Regions from separate parts of the Paenibacillus sp. FSL R7-0272 genome, predicted to be linked through region 3. Evidence: a T-box and tRNA genes for the amino acid it is inferred to sense, from the RefSeq annotation. Region 3 holds a T-box; the other regions hold tRNA genes.
What was found. The T-box of region 3 lies ahead of tyrS (tyrosine--tRNA ligase). A T-box ahead of a tRNA ligase gene usually reads a tRNA of that ligase, here a tRNA-Tyr.

Region 1: it has a tRNA-Tyr gene. The T-box ahead of tyrS (tyrosine--tRNA ligase) is inferred to sense a tRNA for this amino acid. The anticodon was not compared.
Region 2: it has a tRNA-Tyr gene. The T-box ahead of tyrS (tyrosine--tRNA ligase) is inferred to sense a tRNA for this amino acid. The anticodon was not compared.

The regions. Positions count from the first base shown of each region.
Region 1 covers NZ_CP150221.1:5,323,482-5,326,729, reverse strand. The annotation lists rRNA gene MKY23_RS23570 (23S ribosomal RNA) at 1-741, shown strand, start outside; tRNA gene MKY23_RS23565 (tRNA-Asn) at 813-888, shown strand; tRNA gene MKY23_RS23560 (tRNA-Ser) at 890-981, shown strand; tRNA gene MKY23_RS23555 (tRNA-Glu) at 999-1,070, shown strand; tRNA gene MKY23_RS23550 (tRNA-Val) at 1,171-1,246, shown strand; tRNA gene MKY23_RS23545 (tRNA-Met) at 1,263-1,336, shown strand; tRNA gene MKY23_RS23540 (tRNA-Asp) at 1,365-1,442, shown strand; tRNA gene MKY23_RS23535 (tRNA-Phe) at 1,539-1,611, shown strand; tRNA gene MKY23_RS23530 (tRNA-Thr) at 1,633-1,708, shown strand; tRNA gene MKY23_RS23525 (tRNA-Tyr) at 1,718-1,803, shown strand; tRNA gene MKY23_RS23520 (tRNA-Trp) at 1,810-1,883, shown strand; tRNA gene MKY23_RS23515 (tRNA-His) at 1,911-1,983, shown strand; tRNA gene MKY23_RS23510 (tRNA-Gln) at 1,998-2,072, shown strand; tRNA gene MKY23_RS23505 (tRNA-Gly) at 2,077-2,151, shown strand; tRNA gene MKY23_RS23500 (tRNA-Cys) at 2,158-2,231, shown strand; tRNA gene MKY23_RS23495 (tRNA-Leu) at 2,264-2,342, shown strand; gene MKY23_RS23490 (plastocyanin/azurin family copper-binding protein) at 2,718-3,248, shown strand, end outside.
Region 2 covers NZ_CP150221.1:322,703-325,950, reverse strand. The annotation lists gene iolD (3D-(3,5/4)-trihydroxycyclohexane-1,2-dione acylhydrolase (decyclizing)) at 1-600, opposite strand, end outside; tRNA gene MKY23_RS01500 (tRNA-Gly) at 1,005-1,075, opposite strand; tRNA gene MKY23_RS01495 (tRNA-Pro) at 1,089-1,162, opposite strand; tRNA gene MKY23_RS01490 (tRNA-Leu) at 1,170-1,248, opposite strand; tRNA gene MKY23_RS01485 (tRNA-Arg) at 1,270-1,346, opposite strand; tRNA gene MKY23_RS01480 (tRNA-Gly) at 1,353-1,427, opposite strand; tRNA gene MKY23_RS01475 (tRNA-Leu) at 1,439-1,519, opposite strand; tRNA gene MKY23_RS01470 (tRNA-Lys) at 1,532-1,604, opposite strand; tRNA gene MKY23_RS01465 (tRNA-Tyr) at 1,615-1,700, opposite strand; tRNA gene MKY23_RS01460 (tRNA-Thr) at 1,707-1,782, opposite strand; tRNA gene MKY23_RS01455 (tRNA-Phe) at 1,803-1,878, opposite strand; tRNA gene MKY23_RS01450 (tRNA-Asp) at 1,888-1,965, opposite strand; tRNA gene MKY23_RS01445 (tRNA-Met) at 1,994-2,067, opposite strand; tRNA gene MKY23_RS01440 (tRNA-Val) at 2,083-2,158, opposite strand; tRNA gene MKY23_RS01435 (tRNA-Glu) at 2,166-2,237, opposite strand; tRNA gene MKY23_RS01430 (tRNA-Asn) at 2,242-2,317, opposite strand; tRNA gene MKY23_RS01425 (tRNA-Ala) at 2,321-2,396, opposite strand; tRNA gene MKY23_RS01420 (tRNA-Ile) at 2,422-2,495, opposite strand; rRNA gene rrf (5S ribosomal RNA) at 2,531-2,647, opposite strand; rRNA gene MKY23_RS01410 (23S ribosomal RNA) at 2,796-3,248, opposite strand, start outside.
Region 3 covers NZ_CP150221.1:3,778,185-3,781,432, forward strand. The annotation lists gene MKY23_RS16675 (YxcD family protein) at 1-76, shown strand, start outside; gene tyrS (tyrosine--tRNA ligase) at 176-1,438, opposite strand; T-box leader at 1,552-1,794, opposite strand; gene MKY23_RS16685 (DUF4375 domain-containing protein) at 1,868-2,314, opposite strand; gene MKY23_RS16690 (Imm63 family immunity protein) at 2,311-2,778, opposite strand; gene MKY23_RS16695 (YdiU family protein) at 2,908-3,248, opposite strand, start outside.

The DNA of each region.
Region 1 (3,248 bases), 1.5 Mb from region 3:
TGCGTGGAGGCACCGTTGGGATACCACCCTGATCGTATCTAGGTTCTAACCTGGTACCGTAAACCGGTGCGGGGACAGTGTCAGGTGGGCAGTTTGACTGGGGCGGTCGCCTCCTAAAGAGTAACGGAGGCGCCCAAAGGTTCCCTCAGAATGGTTGGAAATCATTCGAAGAGTGCAAAGGCATAAGGGAGCTTGACTGCGAGACCTACAAGTCGAGCAGGGACGAAAGTCGGGCTTAGTGATCCGGTGGTACCGCATGGAAGGGCCATCGCTCAACGGATAAAAGCTACCCTGGGGATAACAGGCTTATCTCCCCCAAGAGTCCACATCGACGGGGAGGTTTGGCACCTCGATGTCGGCTCATCGCATCCTGGGGCTGAAGTAGGTCCCAAGGGTTGGGCTGTTCGCCCATTAAAGCGGTACGCGAGCTGGGTTCAGAACGTCGTGAGACAGTTCGGTCCCTATCTGTCGTGGGCGTAGGAAATTTGAGAGGAGCTGTCCTTAGTACGAGAGGACCGGGATGGACGTACCGCTGGTGTACCAGTTGTTCCGCCAGGAGCACCGCTGGGTAGCTATGTACGGACGGGATAAGCGCTGAAAGCATCTAAGCGTGAAGCCCCCCTCAAGATGAGATTTCCCAGTATGTAAGACCCCTTGAAGACGACGAGGTAGATAGGCTGGGGGTGGAAGTGCAGCAATGCATGGAGCTGACCAGTACTAATCGGTCGAGGGCTTATCCAATATGCAAGTTTTAAATCGCGTGCGTTTCGTTTCGAATCTAGTTTTCAGAGTACAATAACTCTGAAACATATTCCCTGATAGCTCAGTTGGTAGAGCACTCGACTGTTAATCGAGTTGTCACAGGTTCGAGTCCTGTTCGGGGAGCCATGGAGAGGTGTCCGAGCTGGCCGAAGGAGCACGATTGGAAATCGTGTAGGCGTCACAAGCGTCTCGAGGGTTCGAATCCCTCTCTCTCCGCCATAATTCTTCTTCAGTAAGGCCCGTTGGTCAAGGGGTTAAGACACCTCCCTTTCACGGAGGTAACAGGGGTTCGAATCCCCTACGGGTCATTATTATTTTCAAACTATAAACTGAGATGAGAAACTCATCACTTCAAAAAAGAGTTGATTTTCATATCGAATTTATGGTAAGATCATAAATGTGTTGTTCGGAGGCTTAGCTCAGCTGGGAGAGCATCTGCCTTACAAGCAGAGGGTCGGGGGTTCGATCCCCTCAGCCTCCACCATATAATTTTTTGATGACGCGGGGTGGAGCAGCCCGGTAGCTCGTCGGGCTCATAACCCGAAGGCCGCAGGTTCAAATCCTGCCCCCGCAATTGTAACTTTTCTAACCGAAAGTGATCTGGAACCGTGGTGTAGTTGGCCTAACATGCCTGCCTGTCACGCAGGAGATCGCGGGTTCGAATCCCGTCGGTTCCGCCATTTAATTCTTAACATGAGGCAAGTTGTTCACTACATCTGCTGTATGGCACTGATGCCCTGGATAAAGTGTAGCGACTCAAGCTTAAACTTTATTATGGCTCGGTAGCTCAGTCGGTAGAGCAGAGGACTGAAAATCCTCGTGTCGGCGGTTCGATTCCGTCCCGAGCCACCTTGATAGAAAACTTAATATGCCGGTGTAGCTCAACTGGTAGAGCAACTGACTTGTAATCAGTAGGTTGGGGGTTCAAGTCCTCTCGCCGGCACCATGTAATCCTGGAGGATTAGCGAAGTGGCCAAACGCATCAGACTGTAAATCTGCTCCCGTACGGGTTCGGTGGTTCGAATCCATCATCCTCCACCAGTTTTTAGGGGCATAGTTTAAAGGTAGAACAACGGTCTCCAAAACCGTTGGTGTGGGTTCAATTCCTGCTGCCCCTGCCAATTAATTTTAAAAGTAGTTTCTATATGGCGATCGTGGCGAAGTGGTTAACGCACCGGTTTGTGGATCCGGCATTCGGGGGTTCAATTCCCCTCGATCGCCCCTTTGTTATCTAATGGGGATTAGCCAAGCGGTAAGGCAACGGACTTTGACTCCGTCATGCATAGGTTCAAATCCTATATCCCCAGCCATTATGCGGAAGTGGCTCAGCGGTAGAGCATCGCCTTGCCAAGGCGAGGGTCGCGGGTTCGATTCCCGTCTTCCGCTCCATAATAAGGCGCCATAGCCAAGTGGTAAGGCACAGCTCTGCAAAAGCTTTATCCCCAGTTCGAATCTGGGTGGCGCCTCCAGCATATATTTATTATATGCTACAATCAAATAAGCCGGCGTGGCGGAATGGCAGACGCGCTCGACTCAAAATCGAGTGGGAAACCGTGGAGGTTCGAGTCCTCTCGCCGGTATTTATTTAAAGAGTTCATTAGAGTTTATCTCTAGTGAACTCTTTTTGTATTGATTTATAATACTCTACTCTTATGATACGGCGGCGGCTCTGCTCTAAAGCATTATTCTCAAGAGCGAAGTATTTTAAAACAGTATTCGCTCAGTAAATAAGAAATGATATGTTAGGTGCATGGGCCTCATTTATGGCCTCTTCCATTCGATATATAAGTGTATCTTGTATCTGGGTATTAAGTACTCTTCAAGAAAACCAACATGATGGCTCTATAAAATAAAAATTCAGGGATATCAAACCGTTTAAGGATATCATTCGTTTCTTATGATTGAACGCATTTATGCGACATTTTAATTTTTTTATTCTAGGGAGGAAAGCAATAATGAACAAATCAGCAAAATATTTATCCTTACTTTTGGTATTGGGGCTATGTTTAACATTGCCACAGTTGGCAGGTGCAGAAGCATCGGCTCACCATCACATGACGGGAACAACAGACAAAAAGGACGTAAAGCCATCGTCCAAACAAACAACGGGTTCTACAGCTAACAAAACGACCAAGCCATCTAAACCAACTAAGCCAGCCAAACCGAAGAAATCAGCGCCTGCGACTACAGATAAGAAAAAGTCTACAAAGAAGAAGAGTGATACGTCCAAATCTTCTAAAGATACTAAAAAACCTGCGGGTACCCAAGTAGAGAAAAGCAAAACGTATGTAATTGAAATTTCTGATTTTGCATTTCAAACTGCAGAGCTGAAGATCAAGGTTGGTGATCAAGTTGAATTCGTGAATAAGGATCAAGTTGAGCACTCCGTTGTTGCAGAAGACGATTCTTTCGATACAGGACTACTGGGCGAGGGAGAGAAGTCAGTGGTTACGTTTAAAAAGGCGGGCGAGATCAATTATCACTGT
Region 2 (3,248 bases), 3.1 Mb from region 3:
AGATTCCGGGTAGTCATACGCTTCTGCCTGCACATCCTGAGGTAATGCCAGCGTAACAGCTCCTGTCTCAGCTGGGTCGGTCAATACACGCATAGCATTGGTAACTGCAACCATCAACTGTTCCGGGCGCACGATGCGATCCCAGTATTTGCTGACCGCTTTGAACGGATCTGTAGCCGATATGGTATAGTCACTGCTTACTTCGAGTTGTTGTAATACTGGATCTGGCTCTCGCGTAGCAAAGTTATCTCCTGGGAGAAGCAATACCGGAATGCGATTCACCGTTGCTGTTGCTGCGGCAGTAATCATATTCAATGCACCAGGGCCAATAGACGTAGTGCATGCGTAGATCTGTTTGCGGTTCTTCTGTTTGGCATAAGCTGCAGCTGTGTGCACCATACCTTGTTCGTTTTTACCTTGCATATACGTCAGGTTTCCAGAGCTGCGTTCTAATGCTTCCCCGATTCCTGTTACATTCCCGTGTCCAAATATTCCGATAATTCCTTTTACAAACTTGGTTTCTACCCCATCTACCGAGATATACTGCTGATCCAGGTATCGAAGCAAGGCCTGAGCCATCGTTAGTCGAATCGTTGTCATGAATTGATCGCCATCCTTTCCTTTACGGGTTAAGCGCTTAATCTAAGTTAAGTTTAAGCGCCTTACCCCTAAAGGTTAAGCGCTTAATTCATATGGTATTACAGGCTGAGCATTTTCGCAAGCTATTTTTGTAAGCGTTTTATTAAAATTAGGTTAGATTTGCGTAAAATAAGGGGTGAGATCGTACGATGCTGGAGGAATGTAAGGTATAAATGATCAACAAATAATAGCTTGGAGTGTAACAAGAGAGTTCATTGAATGTGCATTGAATGTTAATTGAGAAAATAGCTGCAGAAATACGACGAAGGCTTGGGCACGTAATATAGGAAAAGGGGAAAAACCTCTTGTTCATGCAAAAAAAGAAAGAGAACACAGATTGTGTCTCTTTCTTCTTCAATATATGAAGCGGGTGATGGGAATCGAACCCACGCTATTAGCTTGGAAGGCTAAAGTTCTACCATTGAACTACACCCGCATAAACAAAAAAATCGGGATGACACGATTTGAACATGCGACCCCCTGGTCCCAAACCAGGTGCTCTACCAAGCTGAGCTACATCCCGTTAAATATACCGGCGAGAGGACTCGAACCTCCACGGTTTCCCACTCGATTTTGAGTCGAGCGCGTCTGCCATTCCGCCACGCCGGCATAGTTTAAATTTAGTTATAATGGCGCGCCCTGAGAGATTCGAACTCCCGGCCTTTTGATTCGTAGTCAAACGCTCTATCCAGCTGAGCTAAGGGCGCAAATATTGGAGCGGAAGACGGGAATCGAACCCGCGACCCTCGCCTTGGCAAGGCGATGCTCTACCGCTGAGCCACTTCCGCAAAATAAGGGATGCGCGTGGAGGGACTTGAACCCCCACGTCAAAGACGCTAGATCCTAAGTCTAGTGCGTCTGCCAATTCCGCCACACGCGCATATAATAAAAGTGAGTCATGAAGGATTCGAACCTTCGACACCCTGATTAAAAGTCAGGTGCTCTACCAACTGAGCTAATGACTCATAATAGAACTGGTGGAGGATGATGGATTCGAACCACCGAACCCGTACGGGAGCAGATTTACAGTCTGATGCGTTTGGCCACTTCGCTAATCCTCCATAAAGTGGTGCCGGCGAGAGGACTTGAACCCCCAACCTACTGATTACAAGTCAGTTGCTCTACCAGTTGAGCTACACCGGCGTATCAAATTGTTATGTTCATGGTGGCTCGGGACGGAATCGAACCGCCGACACGAGGATTTTCAGTCCTCTGCTCTACCGACTGAGCTACCGAGCCATATAAAGATGGCGGAACCGACGGGATTCGAACCCGCGATCTCCTGCGTGACAGGCAGGCATGTTAGGCCAACTACACCACGGTTCCAGATCACTTTCGGTTAGGAAAGCTACAATTGCGGGGGCAGGATTTGAACCTGCGGCCTTCGGGTTATGAGCCCGACGAGCTACCGGGCTGCTCCACCCCGCGTCATCAAAAATTATATGGTGGAGGCTGAGGGGATCGAACCCCCGACCCTCTGCTTGTAAGGCAGATGCTCTCCCAGCTGAGCTAAGCCTCCGTAAATATGACCCGTAGGGGATTCGAACCCCTGTTACCTCCGTGAAAGGGAGGTGTCTTAACCCCTTGACCAACGGGCCTTAATGGCTCCCCGAACAGGACTCGAACCTGTGACAACTCGATTAACAGTCGAGTGCTCTACCAACTGAGCTATCAGGGAAAATGGTGGAGCCAAGCGGGATCGAACCGCTGACCTCCTGCTTGCAAGGCAGGCGCTCTCCCAGCTGAGCTATGGCCCCATACATATCTCTTATGAAGTTACTATGGGCCTTGGTGGACTCGAACCACCGGCCTCACCCTTATCAGAGGTGCGCTCTAACCAACTGAGCTAAAGGCCCCTATCTTTCGAAAAAAAATACCCCATTGGGGTTCCGCTTGGCGGCGTCCTACTCTCCCAGGACCCTGCGGTCCAAGTACCATCGGCGCTAGAGGGCTTAACGGTCGTGTTCGGGATGGGTACGTGTGGAACCCCTCCGCCATCGCCACCAAACGCGATTGGTCGAAGCATAGCTTCTTCCATTCATTCAGAACTGAAAATCATACACACATTCCGTGATGTACCGATTTTCACTTCATTCAGAGTGTTGTTCTCTGAAAACTAGATTCGAAACGAAACGCACGCGATTTAAAACTTGCTATTGGATAAGCCCTCGACCGATTAGTACTGGTCAGCTCCATGCATTACTGCACTTCCACCCCCAGCCTATCTACCTCGTCGTCTTCAAGGGGTCTTACATACTGGGAAATCTCATCTTGAGGGGGGCTTCACGCTTAGATGCTTTCAGCGCTTATCCCGTCCGTACATAGCTACCCAGCGGTGCTCCTGGCGGAACAACTGGTACACCAGCGGTACGTCCATCCCGGTCCTCTCGTACTAAGGACAGCTCCTCTCAAATTTCCTACGCCCACGACAGATAGGGACCGAACTGTCTCACGACGTTCTGAACCCAGCTCGCGTACCGCTTTAATGGGCGAACAGCCCAACCCTTGGGACCTACTTCAGCCCCAGGATGCGATGAGCCGACATCGAGGTGCCAAACCTCCCCGTCGATGTGGACTCTTGGGGGAGATAAGCCTGTTATCCCCAGGGT
Region 3 (3,248 bases):
CAACATTCGTGCGTATCGTGAAGATGTTACCTTGGATCTGGATGAAGAGATTACTGCGATTGTCAATCAACATTAAAATACGGCTAGCTTCTAGCTTGTTATACAAAAGACCGTCTCCCCTCTGTCATCTGACAGCATGGGAGACGGTCTTTTTGGTTGCTTGATTTGCAAATAACTATGCTTGAAGCTTAACCAGGCTGTAGTTCTTTTTACCTTTACGGATGATGATAAATTTACCGCCAATCGCGTGCTCTGCAGATACCGTAAATTCAAGCTCGGTTATTTTTTCGCCGTTCATAGAGATGGCTCCCTTGGTCACATCCTCACGAGCTTGGCGTTTGGAAGGCTCCAAACCAAGATCAACAAGCCAGTCTACAATATTTTTAGCTTCACCGTCTGTTTCGTATGTTGGCATTTCCTTGAAACCCTGCTCGATCTCATCTGCTGTCAGGGAACGAATATCTCCGCTGAACAAAGCTGCTGTAATACGTTTTGCCTGCTCCAGCATCTCTTCGCCGTGAACGAACTTGGTCATTTCCTCTGCCAAGGCTTTCTGCGCATCACGTTTATGCGGCTCTGTTTCAACTTTCTCAGCCAAGGCTTCGATTTCTTCTTTGCTCAGGAATGTGAAGTATTTCAAGTATTTAATCACATCCCGGTCATCTGTATTCGCCCAGAATTGGTAGAATTCAAACGGTGTCGTTTTGTTCGGATCAAGCCAGATCGCACCACCAGCTGTTTTACCAAACTTCGTACCGTCCGACTTCAGCATCAGTGGGATGGTCAAGCCGTAAGCTTTCGATTCTGAGCCTTCTTTTTTACGAATCAGATCCAGACCGCTCGTAATATTACCCCATTGGTCAGATCCACCAATCTGAAGTTGTACATCCTCCGTTTGGAACAGGTGAAGGTAATCTAGTGATTGCAGAATCTGGTAAGAGAATTCCGTGAATGAAATTCCGCCTTCAAGACGGCTTGCTACGACATCTTTTGCCAGCATGGTGTTCAGGTTAAAGTTTTTCCCGTAGTCACGCAGGAACTCGATAACGTTAATCTTATGTGTCCAGTCGTAGTTGTTAACCATGCGAACCTGATTGTCACCTTCGGTAACAAACAACTTTTTCATCTGTGCCGTTAACGCGTCTACATTCTCTTGCACTTGCTCCAACGTCTGCAAAGAACGTTCGGACTGACGACCACTCGGGTCACCAATCGTACCCGTTGCGCCGCCTATAAGAATTACCGGACGGTGCCCTGCCAATTGGAAACGTTTCAGCATCATAAACGGAATCAAGTGTCCGATATGCATACTGTCACCTGTCGGATCTACACCACAGTACAGGGAGATCGCTTTGGTCTCCGTCAGTTCACGTAGCCCTTCCGCATCCGTTTGTTGATTAATGGCGTCGCGCCACTGTAGTTCGTCAATAATGTTCATTGTAATAACCCCTTTTCATCATCAAAATTCAAGCATGACTTACGTTTTGCTACGAATTCACACAGCTACGGGCATTTTTGGACACAAAAAAATCGCCGCCTTGTCTTCACAGACACAGGGACGATTAGAATAACCGTGGTACCACCCAAATTGCATGGACAACCTCTCCGAACATTCATACGTTCAAGAAATAGCGATCCATACCACTTTCAGCAAGTTATCGTTTGCCCATCCGCTTGGCATTACCCAAGTACTCCAGAGTGTAATTCGCAGCCCTTGTATGTATCAGGTTCCATCAACCCCTGACTTTCTGTAACAGGGACAAAGCCGCTACTGCGCTCTATCAACGTAATTCATGTATTTAATTATAGCCAGTATAGCGAAACGTTCTGCACATTGCAAGGGCAAGTATTCAAATCATCAACAAAACTATAACCTGATCCGTAGCTCGTCATGGTAATGAGCGTAAGCCTTCTCCGCAACCTGATCTTCGTTATTCCAGAGTTGCTGGTCCAGCTCATCCAAACGTTCTTCTTGCTCCGTCTCCAGATATTTTGGGATGTCCCACAACCCCGTTAGTCTAGAATCGTTTTCCAAATGCTCAAAACAAGCATACTGCTGCTTCACATTACTCAGAACCTGGTTTGCCCCGATCGTTTCAAGTGCCTTGCATGCGAACTTATAAGCCTCTTCTCCCCAGTTGCAGAAGAATTGTATAAAACCACCATTATAGACATCTGCCTCAAACAGCCACAACGCTGCAACCTCTTGTTCCGTCTGGGAAAGCGCAGTCCATCCTTGCGCAGACTGGTTCTTTTTCTCCACAAAAGTCAGTGCGTAATCATACCACACATCCTGAATGTCCCGTTCGCTCATATCGAAGATTTCCCCTTCCTGGGTTGAACCGTTTCCAGTTCCCGGCGTTTACCCTCTTGATGCCAAGTTAAATATGGTTCACCGATCCTTCGAAAAGCTGCCCGTACGTTGTCTTCGATCTCTTGCCATACTTCACTTGTATAATCGAGATGGGTGTTAACGTTATCGACACCATACTTCTTAAGCAGGCTTACATGGGCGGCTGTAAAAATCATATCTTCCAGCAACCAGTAGAGGACCTCCTCCACGTGCTTCAGCTTTTTAATCAGGGACGGTACACCGCGTTCATAGATTGTAACAATATAATGTCCATCGCCTATTTCGACATAGGGTGCACCTTCCCATTTGAACGACTCTCCCAATCGGTTCACATAACTTTCCATCTGTTCCATCGGGTAAGAAGTGCGTGATAACAATTCAAGGAGTTGCTGGGCTAGCTCCTCCATGCTTAACAGATTTGACACAAGATTCACCTTCCTTCTCTCTAACATCTAGGGTGTGAGATCAACCTCATATAATCGATTATAACGGCTAACAATGAAAAAGCTGCCTCTCGGCAGCCCACACCTTTTCCTCTCAGGTTCACAGAGAGGTTAAGTCCCGCAAAATGTCTTATACGAAGGGTCACAGGACACTGGCATTGCACCAAATACTTCCTGTTCAGGAGTATACGCATAAGGACGCTGGAGAATATCCAGCAAAGGCTGGATCAAACTGTAGTCTCCGTCCTGCTCCGCTCGCTCCAATACTTCTTCTACCTTCTCGTTCCGCGGAATCACTACGGGATTGTTTCGTTTCATCTGTTCCATCACTTCATCGCTGGATTCCGGCTGTCTAACTAATCTGTTTTGCCAGCGTGTATGCCACTCCTTGAAGTCGGACTCGTCACTAAGTGTGGAGGTTTCCAGTTTATTCAGAGTCAATGTCACAAACG